2 regions of the Polaromonas sp. SP1 genome follow, and region 2 is predicted to be linked to the other one. Evidence: predicted binding sites of a transcription regulator. Region 2 holds the regulator's gene; the other holds the start of a gene.

Region 1 (7,229 bases), 520 kb from region 2:
TGATGAAATTTTTGGACATATCCAAGCAGGTAACGAAAAAGTGAAGTCGTTTGACGCGCTCATCACGAGCCTAGATGCAGAGCAGAAAAAGCTCTTAGGCGAGGCTGACAAGCTGATCGAACTCTTCCAGGCGAATGCTTTGGACAAAAAAGGTTTTGGAGCGCGCTACGAAAAACTCCGAGTCAGGCTTGAGCAAATTGACGAGGAGCTGCCAGCGCTCCTTGCCAAGCGGGATGTCCTCAAGATAGCTCTGGCGTCCCAAGAAGAAGTCTTGTCAGGGAGTAAGGACTTGGTGGAGCGGTGGGATACCTTGCCCCATCCTGAACGCCGACAAGTCGTTGAGACTATCCTTGATCGGGTGGTGGTAGGAAGTGGGGAAGTTGAGTTCAACTTCCTCTATAACCCAGGCTTTGCGAGTTCTTCGAACTCGCAAAGCATCGGCTAACGCCGCTACATTCCTTTTGTATTTCTCTTTATATTGATGGTGGTTAAGCAATGAATCCTCAGGGGTTCATGGCTGCGACGAGCTGGAAGCGCGCCGGAAATTCAGCGCGCTGGGCGGCGCGCGAGATGGTGATGGCGCCGGACTCCAGCGGCTCGCGCAGCGCCTCAAGCGCCGCGCGCGGGAACTCAGGCAGCTCATCCAGAAACAGCACACCGCGGTGCGCCAGCGAAATTTCGCCCGGCCGTGGCGGTGAGCCTCCGCCGACCAGCGCCACCGCGCTGGCCGTGTGGTGCGGCGCGCAGGTGGGGCGCAGCGCCCATTTGTCCATGGTGAACCGGCCGCCCAGCGAGGCGACGGCCGCGCTTTCCAGGGCTTCTTCGGTGGTCATGGCGGGCAGCAGGCCGGCAAAGCGCTGCGCCAGCATGGACTTGCCCGAGCCCGGGGCGCCCATCATTAACAGGCTGTGCCCGCCGGCGGCCGCAATTTCCAGGGCGCGCCGGGCGGCGGCCTGGCCTTTGACGTCGGCCAGGTCCGGGTAGGCGGTTTGTGCGGGCAGGGCGACGGGCTGCACCCGGGCCCATCCGTCCTGCACGTCCACCGGCGCATCGCCCGGCAAAAACTGCCGGACCACATCCAGCAAATGGTGCGCCCGGAAGATTTCAGCGCCGGGAACCTGGGCCGCCTCCTGCGCGCTGGCTTCGGGCAGCACCAGTTTGGGCAGCTTTTCGGTGGCGGGGCCACCCTGGAGAAGCGGGCGCGTCAGCGCCAGGCTCATGGCCAGCGCTCCGCGCACGGGCCGCAGGTCGCCGCCCAGAGACAGCTCCCCGGCAAATTCGTAGCCCTCGAGCTTGCGGGCGTCGACCTGGCCGCTGGCCGCCAGGATGCCCAGCGCAATCGGCAAATCGAAGCGCCCGGAGTCCTTGGGCAAATCGGCCGGCGCCAGGTTGACCGTGATTCTTTTATTGGCCGGGAAGTCCAGCCCGGTGTTCTGGATGGCGGAGCGCACGCGTTCGCGGGCTTCCTTCACTTCGGTTTCGGCCAGGCCGACCAGCGTAAAGCTGGGCAGGCCGTTGGCCAGGTGCACTTCGACCTGCACCGGCCGCGCGTCCAGGCCCAACAAGGCGCGGCTGCGCACTAAAGACAAGCTCATTGACAAACTCCCTGGTGATGCTCCAAAGTTGTGCGCAATTTGCGCCCCAATCTGGTGCTTATCTTGTTTTTTGTGTTTCGGATGCCTGCTGTCTAACGTGCCAGCGCAAGAACAGGTGGACTTGCCGCCGATAAGGCCGGCTACTTTGGCACGGTACGTGCTACGAAGACTTCGCCGAATCCAACCATCCTTTCGTGGCACCCCGGAGCTCTTAATGAAGATAGCCAGGCTCACAAAAACCCTGTAACGGCTGGGCAGCGCACCGAGGGGCTGCTCCTTTATTCATCCTTGGAGGAAACCTGAACATGAAACTCGTAACGGCCATCATCAAACCGTTCAAGCTGGACGAAGTGCGTGAAGCGCTGTCCGGTATTGGCGTGCAAGGCATCACTGTGACTGAAGTCAAAGGCTTCGGCCGCCAGAAGGGCCACACCGAGCTCTACCGCGGCGCGGAGTACGTTGTGGACTTCCTGCCCAAGGTCAAGATCGAGGCGGCTGTCTCCGACGACCTCGTGGACCGCGTGATCGAAGCTGTCGAAGGCGCAGCCCGCACCGGCAAGATCGGCGACGGCAAGGTCTTTGTCTACAACCTCGAGCAGGTCGTGCGCATCCGCACGGGTGAAACAGGCAAGGAGGCGCTGTAAGGCGTTTCCTATCTACCAGCCACATAAAGAGAACATCGACATGAAAAAACTACTCGCTTCCCTTGTCCTGGGATTGAGCCTGCTGACAACCGGCGCCGTCATGGCGCAGGCCCCGGCAGCCGCACCTGCCGCCTCCGCCGCAGAAGCCAAACCGGCTGAAGCCGCTGCAGCCCCTGCGGCCGCCGCAGCCCCCGCCGCCGCAACGGCTGCAGCCCCGGCACCCGCTGCCGCAGCCGCACCAGCGCCTGTGCCCAACAAAGGCGACACCGGCTGGATGATGCTTTCCACCATCCTGGTGATCCTGATGACGATTCCCGGCCTGGCCCTGTTCTACGGCGGCCTGGTGCGCAGCAAGAACATGCTGTCGGTCCTGATGCAGGTCATGGTGACCTTCTCGATGATCGTCGTGCTGTGGTTCATCTACGGTTACAGCCTGGCTTTCACCGAGGGCAACGCCTTCTTCGGCGGCTTTGACCGGCTCTTCATGAAGGGCATCTGGGACAACGTCGCCGGCACCTTCGCCAATGGCGCCACCTTCAGCAAGGGTGTCGTGATCCCCGAGATCGTGTTCGCCGCCTTCCAGGCCACGTTCGCCGGTATCACCTGCGCACTGATCGTCGGCGCGTTTGCCGAGCGCATCAAGTTCTCCGCCGTGCTGCTGTTCATGGTGATCTGGTTCACCTTCAGCTACGCACCGATGGCCCACATGGTCTGGTTCTGGATGGGCCCTGACGCCTACACCGGCAAGGAAGTGGTCGACGCGATGAACGGCAAGGCCGGTTACATCTGGCAGATGGGTGCGCTTGATTTCGCAGGCGGCACGGTGGTTCACATCAACGCTGCTGTGGCGGGCCTCGTCGGCGCCTTCATGGTCGGCAAGCGTATCGGCTACGGCAAGGAAGCCATGGCGCCTCACAGCCTGACGCTGACCATGGTCGGTGCCGCCCTGCTGTGGGTGGGCTGGTTCGGCTTCAACGCCGGCTCCGCACTCGAAGCCAACGGCTTTGCCGCCCTGGCCTTCATCAACACGCTGGGTGCTACGGCAGCTGCCGTGCTGGCATGGTGCATCGGTGAAGCGCTGATGCGCGGCAAGGCTTCCATGCTGGGCGCTGCGTCCGGTGCTGTTGCCGGCCTGGTGGCCATCACCCCTGCTGCCGGCAACGTCGGTATCGGCGGCGGCCTGATCATCGGCCTGATCGCTGGTTTTGCCGGCCTCTGGGGCGTGAACGGCCTGAAGAAACTGCTGGGTGCAGACGACTCGCTGGACGTGTTCGGCGTGCACGGTGTCTGCGGTATCGTCGGCGCGCTGCTCACCGGCGTGTTCAACTCGCCCAGCCTGGGTGGCCCAAGCGCTGTCGCTGACTGGACCACCGTCGCCATGGTGGCACCCGATGCGTACTCCATCGCCGGCCAGGTCTGGATCCAGGCCAAGGCCGTGCTGATCACCATCGTGTGGTCGGGTGTGGTGTCCTTTATCGCCTACAAGATTGTTGACCTGACGATCGGCCTGCGCGTCAGCGAAGAAGACGAACGCGAAGGCCTGGACATCACGTCCCACGGCGAAACGGCTTACAACCGCTGATAAGTTGAAGGGGCTGCCCACGCAGCAGCCCCTCCAGAAACCCTTTTCCGGATTTCGTTTTTTTACTGAGAGTCTCCTTTGGATGTTCAGCCCGCCGGCGCAAGCTGGTGGGCTTTTTTTTTGGCCGCGCGGCCTTTAGCGGCCCAGGCGCTGAATGGGCGGCAAGGTGCCCAGCAGGCGGATCAGTTCCTGCTGGCGCGTCGTGCCTGTCTTGGCAAAAATGGCTGAGAGCTGGCTGCGCACGGTGGAAATCTTGATGTCAAGCGCCTGTGCAATGTCGGCAGGCGTGCGATTCTCGAAGAGCAAGGGCAGCAGGCGGGCTTCCGCCTTGCTCAGTCCAAAAGCCCGAACGATAAAGTCCAAAGCCGCTTCCGGACGTCTTTGCGGGTCGATCAGCATCAGCATGATCGACGCCCGTGTTTCGCCTGCCGGGGTAATCACTGTCTGGGCCAGTGGAAGGGCCAGCACAAACATGCGCTTGTGGTCCGGCCCCAATGAAATCGCGCCGCCATGTCCCAACGCGCAAGCCTGCATCAGCCTGGCCAGTTCGCCTTCGGCGGGAATGCGTGTGGCCAGGCCGCCGAGCAATGGAATCCAGTCCATGTGCTCAATCATTGTTTTCGCCGCGGCGTTGGCATGGCGTACCCGATTGGCGGGGTCAACGAACAGCACGCCAAAGTCCATGCCGTCCAGGCTCTGGTGAAAAACGCTCAGTTGTTCCTGTGTGCTGCGGTGCTCCCAGTGGAGCTCGAATGCACGGTGGATATGGGGGTAGAAGCCAGCCAGGTCCGCCACTTCAGCATCGCTGAAATCATCCGTGCCCGGCGGCCGGAAAAAGCTCAGATGCATGGGCGGCGCGAGCGACGCGTCGCTGCCATCCGACAGCACGCAGCCCATGAAGTGCTCCGCCGGCATGAGAGACATGAACTCCTTGTAATAGACCGACGCGCGCAGGTCCTCGGAGGACACCACATCGCTCCCGCGGCCGACCATGCCGCGCACAAACTGCCCTTGCTCCAGCACTGCGGCCAGGATGACGTCGTGCTCCCACCAATAATCGGAGTAGGCGCGCGCCGCTTCCTCGCGGTGGTTGAAGGCAGCGTAAAAGCTCTGGTCACGTTGGCCCTGGCCGGCCACCACCAGCATGCCGATGTTGGCGTTGAAATAGCCTGCGAAGACCCTCAGGACATCGTTCCAGCGGTCGTCATTGCCGATAGCGCCATAGAGCGAATGCAAGACCTCATCGCGTCGCGGTGGCGCGTTGCTGCTGGCATGCCAGCTGGCCGGCACGTCGCCGCGTTGGAATTTTGGTTGCATTTTGTCTCAAATCAGATTTATTTTAGTGAGCTCTTTCATTCATGTGAAGGTTGTTTCGCAGGGTACCCACTAATACATTCCCGCTACAAGCATTCGAGTGGTGAGGTTGGGTGTTTTTGCAACACCCATAAAAAACCGGAGTAGGGACATGGCGGGCATGAATGGGGTGAGGCGCGGGAAAACCCGCGTCGTGGAGTTCTCGCGGGCATATACCGGCCTGGTGCGGCCCCTGGCCAGAGGCTGGCTTGTCGCGGTATTCATGGTGATTGCGGCATCACCCGTCAATGCGCAGACGCTGAAGCAGTGCGCCAAGGAGGCGGCGGGCTGCGTCGTCAATGTCGCCAAATCGGCCTACTACAGTGTTTCGGCTGTGGGCTCGGCGCTTGAGTTTGCGGCGCTGCATCCCAACTGCGTTGCAGACGTCACCAGCGGTAACCCCGTCACCATCGGCATCAGCAGCGCCATCGTGGGCGTTGCCGCTACCGGTGTGATCAATGCCAGCAGCTATTCCGCCTGCAAGGCGAACTTGTATGGCGTCGCGGCCAAGCCCATCGCGTCGGCGATCAGCGAGATCATCCCGGACCCCACGATCAAGAAGTTCGCGACCGAAGCCGGCGCGGATTACGCCGGCGACGGATTTGAAGCCATTGCCAGTGGCATACCCGTCCCCCTTTCCGTCGGGGCGCCCACCGTGGCGGCGCAACTGGTGTGCGGTTGTGCTGTGGCGGCCGCGGGCTCAGGCGTGGTTGAGAACCTGAAGAACGCGCTGATTGCCAGCGCTGCCGCGGCCAATTCGTGCTCGGCCACGATGGGCTGCCTGGGCGGCGCCGCGCTGAACGCGATTGCCGATGCCGGCAAAGCCGTCGGCCAGGTATCGGTCGCGGTCGCCAAGTGCGGCTGGACGCCCAACGACTGCGGCGAAAAGGAAGCCATCCCGCCGGCCGAGTACTGGCGGTTTAACTTCCAGCCCTTTGTGCCGGTCTATGCCGACCTGCTGGTCACCAACGCCAACACCTATTGCGGCACCAATTCGATTTATGAATACAAGTCGTGCACGCCGGCGCAGGAGCTCGAGAACAAGCGCAACGAGTGCTTGAGCTACCACACGGCCCACCAGGCCAGCGCAGACACCGCAAGAGCGGTTTGCAACCCGATGCGCGACCGCGTGATCAACGAAGCACAGGCCATCGTCAACCGCCGCATGACCGACGAGGTCTTCCCCCAGAAGGCCATCGTGTGGGCCAAAAAGACCTTCCCGCTTGAAGGCGCCAACCGCTTCCAGACCGGCGACTTCTCGTTCTGCAACGCGCCTAAAGACCCGGGCCAGGGACAGAGCGTCGACCTGACAGGCGCCTCGACTTATGTGGGCAGCTCCGCCGCCGCCCAGATCACCACCGAGTGCGTCAACACCCTGCTGCGCAGCATAGGCCTGGACCGCAACAACAACCTGGTGCTCAACGGCGACCCGGGCCGCGTCACGCTGCTGGCCGATGCTCGGGCCAGGGCGCAGAAAGGCAATGCCTGGGATTTCGACAAGAGTTTCCAGGGCGCCTACGACACCTGGACTGCGCGCCGCAATGTCATCAAGTCCAACTACGCCGCGAAGGTGGTGAAGGCCGCCAAGGACGACGACGTCTACCTTGCGCTGAACCCGCTCTACGCCAAGGCGGCGGTTGATACCTATGTGGCAGGGGTGGGTGCCTGCCCCAAATTCGGGGAAGCCGGCCAGGCTACCTGCGTCGCCAGCATGCGCGAGTACATGGGCATACGCAACGACGGCGACTACCAGAACCCCGCCAAAGGATCCGTTGACTTTTCAGTGTGGGGTGGCAACCCGCCCAAGCCCTACCAGTCCGCCATGTCGCTGCTGGAAAAGGTCAAGGCCGACAAAGGCAATGTGAACGAGGCCATGAGCGGTGCGCTGGCATGGGCCATGCAGGATGCCCGCAGCTTCCTGCAAACGCTGCCGGCCAAAGCACTCGCCACGGAAAAGGCGAAGCAGAAACAGACCCGCGACAACCAGAACATCTCGGTGGCCCGGGCCCAGGACCAGCTTGACGACGCCTATGCCGACGCCAAAAGCCGTTGCAA
Region 2 (7,229 bases):
GCCGCTCAAGCTCAACCCGCGCCAGGTGGCCGAAAGCCTGCGCGAAAACCTGCTCAAAAAGCCCGCTTTTGAACGCTGGGTTGCCGCCATCGAGATCGCCGGCCCCGGTTTCATCAACATCCGCCTCAAACCCGCTGCCAAGCAGGAAACCGTGCGCGAGGTGCTGGCCGCCGGCGCGCAGTTCGGCGTGCAGCCGGCCGATCCGGCGCGCAAGATGATCGTGGAGTTCGTCTCGGCCAACCCGACGGGCCCGCTGCATGTGGGCCACGGCCGCCAGGCCGCGCTGGGCGACGCGATCTGCAACCTGTTTGCCACGCAGGGCGCAAAAGTCTGGCGCGAGTTCTATTACAACGACGCCGGCGTGCAGATCCAGACGCTGGCTACCAGCACGCAGGCGCGCGCCAAAGGCATCAAGCCCGGCGACGCCGGCTGGCCCGAATCGGCCTACAACGGCGACTACATCGCCGACATCGCGGCCGACTTCCTGGCCAAAAAGACCGTCAAGTCGGACGACCGCGAATACACCGCCTCGGGCGACGTGGAAGACATCGACTCGATCCGCCAGTTCGCCGTCGCCTACCTGCGCCACGAGCAGGACCTGGACCTCAAGGCCTTCTCCGTCAAGTTCGACAACTACTACCTCGAGTCCAGCCTGTACAGCTCGGGCCGTGTCGACGCCACTGTGGCCAGATTGAAAGACGCCGGCAAGACCTACGAGCAGGATGGCGCGCTGTGGCTGAAGTCAACCGACTACGGCGACGACAAAGACCGCGTGATGAAAAAGAGCGACGGCACGTACACCTACTTTGTGCCTGACGTGGCCTACCACCTGGCCAAATGGGAGCGCGGCTTCGGCAAGGCCATCAACATCCAGGGCATGGACCACCACGGCACCATCGCCCGCGTGCGCGCCGGGCTGCAGGCCGCCGGCGAAGGCATTCCCCAAGGCTACCCCGACTACGTGCTGCACACCATGGTGCGTGTGGTGCGCAACGGCGAAGAGGTCAAGATCTCCAAGCGCGCCGGCAGCTACGTCACCCTGCGCGACCTGATCGAATGGACCAGCGCCGACGCCGTGCGCTTCTTTTTGCTCAGCCGCAAGCCCGACACCGAATACATCTTCGACATCGACCTGGCGCTGGCCAAGAACAACGAAAACCCGGTGTACTACGTGCAGTACGCGCACGCGCGCATCTGCTCCATCCTCACCACCTGGGCCGGCCAGGGCGGCGATGAGGCCAGCCTGAAGTCGGTCGACCTGTCGGCGCTGGACAGCCCGCAGGCCCAGGCGCTGATGCTGCTGCTGGCCAAGTACCCCGACATGCTGACCAACGCGGCTGACGGATTTGCACCACACGACGTGGCTTTTTACCTGCGTGAGCTGGCGGCGAGCTATCACAGCTATTACGATGCCGAGCGCATCCTGGTGGATGACGAAGCCGTCAAACTGGCGCGACTGGCGCTGGTCGCTGCGACCGCACAGGTGCTGCACAATGGCCTGGCGGTGCTGGGCGTGAGCGCTCCGCGCAAGATGTAACACCGGTGAAAAGCATGCGATTTTCAGGACAAGGCAATGAACGTGGGCAAGGTATGAATACACAACGAGGCGGAACCCTGCTGGGTTTGATTATTGGCGCCCTGATCGGCCTGGGGGCCGCGCTGGCCGTGGCGGTCTACATCACCAAGGTGCCGGTTCCCTTCATGAACAAGAGCCAGGCGCGCAACCCCGACAGCGACGCCGTCGAGGCCAAGAAAAACAAGGACTGGAACCCGAACGCGCCGCTGGCCGGCAAGAACCAGCCCAAGCCGCCGCCTGCGCCCGCCGCTGAAACACCCGGCGCGCCGGTGCCCGACCCGGCCGTCGCCGCCGTGCCGAAGGCAGCCGCCTCGGCTGCCGCCAAAGCCACCAAGCCTGCGGCCGACCCGCTGGGCGACCTGGCCAAGGCCAAGGTCGAAGGCCTGTCGTCCGGCCCCGGCGTCGACCCTTTCAGCTATTTCATCCAGGCCGGCGCTTTCCGCACGCCCGAAGACGCCGAGCAGCAGCGCGCCAGGCTGTCGCTGCTGGGCATGCAGGCCAAGGTCACTGAGCGCGAGCAGGCGGGCCGCACCGTGTACCGCGTGCGCCTGGGGCCTTTCGACAAGAAAGAAGACGCCGACAAAGTCAAGGAGCGGCTGGACAACAATTCGATTGAAACCGCGCTGGTGCGGGTGCAGCGCTGAACTTTTCGCGGGGCAGGCATACAAACCCTTGTCACCTGGCCGTCCAGGGCGCAATCCCGCAGCCGGCCACAACCTTTTTTTGCCATTCCAGGAGAAGAATTTGATGCAACGTCGTGAGTTTTCGCTTTCAGCTGCTGCGGCAGCCGCCGCCACCCTGGGCGCAGCCGCCCTGCCCGGCATGGCGCAAGCCCAGGCCAGGGCCTTCAAGGAAGGTTCCGACTACCTGGCGCTGGACAAGCCGGCCCCGACCGAAGCCCCCGCGGGCCAGGTGGAAGTGGTGGAATTCTTCTGGTACAGCTGCCCGCACTGCTACGCCTTTGAGCCCCTGCTCGAGGCCTGGATCAAACAGGTGCCCAAGGACGTGTATGTCCGGCGCGTCCCGGTGTCCTTCCGTCCCGACTTCGAGCCGCAGCAGCGCCTGTATTACGTGCTGGAAGCCATGGGCAAGGTTGAAGAGCTGCATAAAAAGGTGTTCAACGCCATCCACCAGGACAAGCAGCCGCTCAACACCGCCGACATGGTGGCGGCCTGGGCCGAAAAGCAGGGCCTGGACAAGGCCAAGTTTGTCGAGATGTACAACTCTTTTACGGTCACCACCAAGGCCCGCAAGGCCACGCAGCTGCAGGATCAGTACAAGGTCGACGGCGTGCCGGCCCTGGGCATTGCCGGTCGCTATTACACCTCCGGCACGCTGGCCCAGAACATGCCCCGCGCGCTGCAGATCACGGACTCGCTGATCGCGCAGTCCCGCGGTAAAAAGTAACACCCCCGTCCAGGCTCACTGCGTGTAGCCCGTTCCCCCCTCAAGGGGGCGGTGAGTCGGGCACACCCCTATCGGGCTCACTGCGTGTAGCCCTTTTCCCCTGCAGGGGACGGCGCCCGCGGCCCGGCAAAGCCGGTTCCGCGGCTGCCCACTGGTGAAATACCCCCACCGGTATTGCCCAAAGAATTCTTCAAGCCAGCATGAGCCCCGGAACCGGCTTCGCCGGGCCGTAGGGCGGGCTGCCCCCTCGGGGGGCAGCGACCCACACGAAGTGGGGGAGCGTGGGGGCCATTTTTATGCCCCTAATAATTCACTGTGCAAGCCATTCCCACAGCTTGCATGGCTACAATGGCCGGACACCCACGCAGCAAGATTCGTGCCTTATGAAATATCCCCTTTTTTCCCTCATCCTGCCGGCCGTTCTGGCGCTGGGGGCGGCGTTTCCGGCCTGGGCTGAAAAAGCCGACCGCGACAAGCCCATGAATGCCGAGGCGGATGCCCTGCGGTATGACGACCTGAAGCAAACCAGCGTTTTCACCGGCAATGTGGTGATCACCAAGGGCACGACCATCGTGCGCGGCGAGCGGGTCGACGTGAGCCAGGACCCCGAGGGCTACCAGCAGGCCGTGTCCATCGCGGCGCCGGGCAAGCTGGCCTTCTACCGTAAAAAGCGCGACGGCGTGGACGAGTACATCGAGGGCGAGGCCGAGCGGATCGAATACGACAGCAAGGCCGACCTCGTCAAATTCATCAAGCGTGCCGTGGTGCGCCGCTACAACGGCGCCACCCTGGTCGACGAAACCACAGGCGCCGTGATCGTTTACGACAACAACACCGACGTCTTCACGGTGGAGGGCGGCACGCAAAACAAAACCGCCGCCAACCCGAGCGGACGGATTCGCGCCATGCTGTCGCCCCGCGCCGCCGCGTCGGCGCCGGCCGCTGCAAAGCCATCCGGCCCGGCCGTCACCCTGCGCCCCAGCACCACGCTGGGCAGCGAAAAGAACTAGAAAGACCTGCACAGATGGATGTGGTGACTGATATTTCGGCGGCCCCCCGCGCTCACGGCGCTTCCGCCCCCACCCCCAGCCGCCTCGTGGCGCAAGGGCTGCAAAAATCGTACGGCAGCCGCAAGGTGGTGCAAGACGTGTCGCTGGCCGTGCAAAAAGGCGAAGTGGTCGGCCTGCTCGGGCCCAACGGTGCGGGCAAGACGACTTCTTTCTACATGATCGTGGGCCTGGTGCGCGCCGATGCGGGCGAAATCTCCATCGACGGCCAATCGGTCGAGCACATGCCGATTCACCTGCGCGCCCGCCTGGGCCTGAGCTACCTGCCGCAAGAGGCCTCGATTTTCCGCAAGCTCACGGTCGAAGAAAACGTGCGCGCCGTGCTGGAGCTGCAGCTGGGCGCCAACGGCAAGCCGCTGGGCCGCGCCGACATCGAGTCGCGCCTGGACGCGCTGCTGCAGGACTTGCGCGTGGACCACCTGCGCAACTCACCCGCGCCGGCGCTGTCGGGCGGCGAGCGCCGCCGCGTCGAGATCGCACGCGCGCTGGCGACCCAGCCGCGTTTTATTTTGCTCGACGAGCCCTTTGCCGGTATTGACCCGATCGCCGTCATCGAGATCCAGCGCATCATCGGTTTCCTCAAGTCGCGCGGCATCGGCGTGCTGATCACCGACCACAACGTGCGCGAGACGCTGGGCATTTGCGACCACGCCTACATCATCAGCGACGGCCATGTGCTGGCGCAAGGCACACCGTCCGAGATCGTGAACAACGCCGATGTGCGCCGTGTCTATCTTGGCGAACACTTCAAGATGTGAACATGGTTCCCCCCTGTTGTCGCTCACTTCGTGTAGCTCCCTCTCCCCCTCCGGGGACGGTGCCTGCGGCCTGGCGGAGCCAGTTCCGCGGCGCCTGCTGGCTGAAGACATGTCACCTCAACCTTCCGTGTATTTGAAAGTCCCGTGAAACAAGGCCTCTCGCTTCGCGTCTCGCAGCATCTTGCGCTGACGCCCCAGCTGCAGCAGTCGATCCGGCTGTTGCAGTTGTCGACGCTTGAGCTGAGCCAGGAGGTCGAGCAGATGCTTGACGAGAACCCTTTCCTGGAAGTGGCGGAAGAGACGGCGGTGCGGGAGGAGTTCGGGCTGGAGCATGTCGACACGCCGGTCAGCCAGGACAGTCGGGAGTTTGAATCTGCTACCAATTCGATAGCTGCAGGCCAAGACGACACGGGGGCTGCAGGCCAAAATGATGCTGAAATCAGTGCAGAGCCCAAGCTCGAGGAAAGCTGGGAAGGCGACGGCACGGTAGAGACCGCGCCTGACGACAGCGAGTGGGGCAGCGACGCGCCGGCGCGCAAGAACAACAACGAGGAAAGCGACGCCGAGGCCTCCGACCTCACGGGCGCCCACGAGTCGCTGCAAGACCACCTGCACCGCCAGTCGCTCGGCCTGCGCCTGTCCGAAGAAGACCGCGCCGCGCTGCACTTCCTCATTGAATCGCTGAACGACGACGGCTACCTTGAAGACAGCCTGGCATCGCTGGCCGCCGGCCTGGCCGGCAACGACCTGGAGCAAAGCGAAGAGCTCGAGCAGCGCTTTGCCATGGCGCTCAAGCTCCTGCACCACATGGAGCCCGCCGGCGTCGGCGCGCGCAACCTGGCCGAATGCCTGGGCCTGCAATTGCTCGACTGCAAGGACTGCGAAGAAACCCGCGCCGCCATCGCCATGTGCAAGCAGCCCATGGAGCTGCTGGCCAAACGCGACGTGAAGCGCCTGTCGCACCTGTGCGGCTTCACCGAGGCTGCGATCAAGGGCGGCATTGCCGTGATCGGCCGGCTCGACCCCAAGCCCGGCCGCCGCTTCGTGAATGTGGAGCGCAACCTGATCGTGCCCGACGTCATCGTCATCAAGTCGGGCCGGGGCTTCAAGGTCTCGCTCAACGGCGATGTGATGCCGCGCCTGCGTGTGCACGATATTTACGCCAACGCCCTCAAGCAGCACAAGGGCCAGGGCGGCGCGGCGCTGCAGCAGCGCCTGCAGGAAGCCCGCTGGTTCATCAAGAACATCCAGCAGCGTTTTGACACCATCCTGCGTGTGAGCAGCGCGATTGTCGAGCGGCAGAAAAACTTCTTCACGCACGGCGAGCTTGCCATGCGCCCGCTGGTGCTGCGTGAAATCGCCGACGAACTGGGCCTGCATGAGTCGACCATCTCGCGCGTGACCACCGCCAAGTACATGGGCACGCCTTTCGGCACCTTCGAGCTCAAATACTTCTTCGGCTCCGCACTCGGCACCGAAACCGGCGGCAACGCCTCCAGCACGGCGGTGCGCGCACTGATCAAGCAGTTCGTCTCGTCTGAAAGCCTGAAGAAGCCGCTCAGCGACAACCAGATCTCCGAAATGCTGAAAGAGCAGGGCATTGAATGCGCGCGCCGCACAGTAGCTAAATATCGTGAGGCGCTTCGCATCGCGCCCGCCAACCTGCGTAAATCTCTCTAGGCGCCCGGTCAGGCCGCACTGCCCCGCCTTTCAAAGCCAGTCATGAATCAACTCCAACTCTTTTTACCGTGCGCCGCCGGCGTTGAGACCCTGCTCGCGACCGAAGTACAACGCGTCACCGGCATCCAGGGCAAAGCCTGGCGCGCCGGCGTGCAGCTGCAGGCCTCGTGGCGCGATGCGCTGCAGCTCAACCTGCACAGCCGCCTCGCGCAGCGCGTGCTGATCGAGCTGCAGCACAACCAGTACCGCAGCGAGCAGGACCTCTACAACGCCGCTGCCAACGTGGCCTGGGAAATCTGGTTCACGCCCAAACAGACTTTCAAGGTGGAGATCACGGCCCAGCACAGCCCGCTGCAAAGCCTGAACTTCGCCGCGCTGAAGATCAAGGATGCGATCGCCGACCGCTTTCGCGCCAAGTTCGACGATGTGCGGCCCAGTGTCGACACACGCTGGCCCGACGTGCGCATCTATGTGCACCTGACGACCGACACCGTCACCATCTACATCGACACCTCGGGCGAGCCGCTCTTCAAGCGCGGCTGGCGTGAAGACAAGGGCGATGCGCCACTGAAAGAAACGCTGGCCGCGGCCATGATTGCCGCCAGCGGCTGGGACCAGCTCTGCAAAGACGGCGTGCCGCTGTACGACCCGTGCTGCGGCTCCGGCACCATCGCGATTGAAGCCGCGCAGATTGCCTGCAACATCGCGCCCGGCATCAACCGCCGCTTTGCCTTCCAGAAG

Evidence for each region. Region 2 encodes sigma-54, which starts transcription at its own class of promoters, with help from an activator protein. Its sites were predicted from a motif close to TGGCANGNAANCTGCTTT; they were not measured.
Region 1: a site for sigma-54 is predicted at 1,742-1,759, ahead of glnK (P-II family nitrogen regulator). Genes of this name have one in related genera too.

The regions. Positions count from the first base shown of each region.
Region 1 is NZ_CP031013.1:1,225,498-1,232,726, reverse strand. It holds gene DT070_RS05940 (recombinase family protein) at 1-445, shown strand, start outside; partial or broken gene DT070_RS05935 (YifB family Mg chelatase-like AAA ATPase) at 507-1,595, opposite strand; gene glnK (P-II family nitrogen regulator) at 1,901-2,239, shown strand; gene amt (ammonium transporter) at 2,280-3,821, shown strand; gene DT070_RS05920 (helix-turn-helix transcriptional regulator) at 3,957-5,138, opposite strand; gene DT070_RS05915 (hypothetical protein) at 5,287-7,229, shown strand, end outside.
Region 2 is NZ_CP031013.1:1,747,932-1,755,160, forward strand. It holds gene argS (arginine--tRNA ligase) at 1-1,537, shown strand, start outside; gene DT070_RS08355 (SPOR domain-containing protein) at 1,591-2,220, shown strand; gene DT070_RS08360 (thiol:disulfide interchange protein DsbA/DsbL) at 2,324-2,983, shown strand; gene lptA (lipopolysaccharide transport periplasmic protein LptA) at 3,367-3,993, shown strand; gene lptB (LPS export ABC transporter ATP-binding protein) at 4,008-4,808, shown strand; gene DT070_RS08375 (RNA polymerase factor sigma-54) at 4,953-6,488, shown strand; gene DT070_RS08380 (class I SAM-dependent RNA methyltransferase) at 6,531-7,229, shown strand, end outside.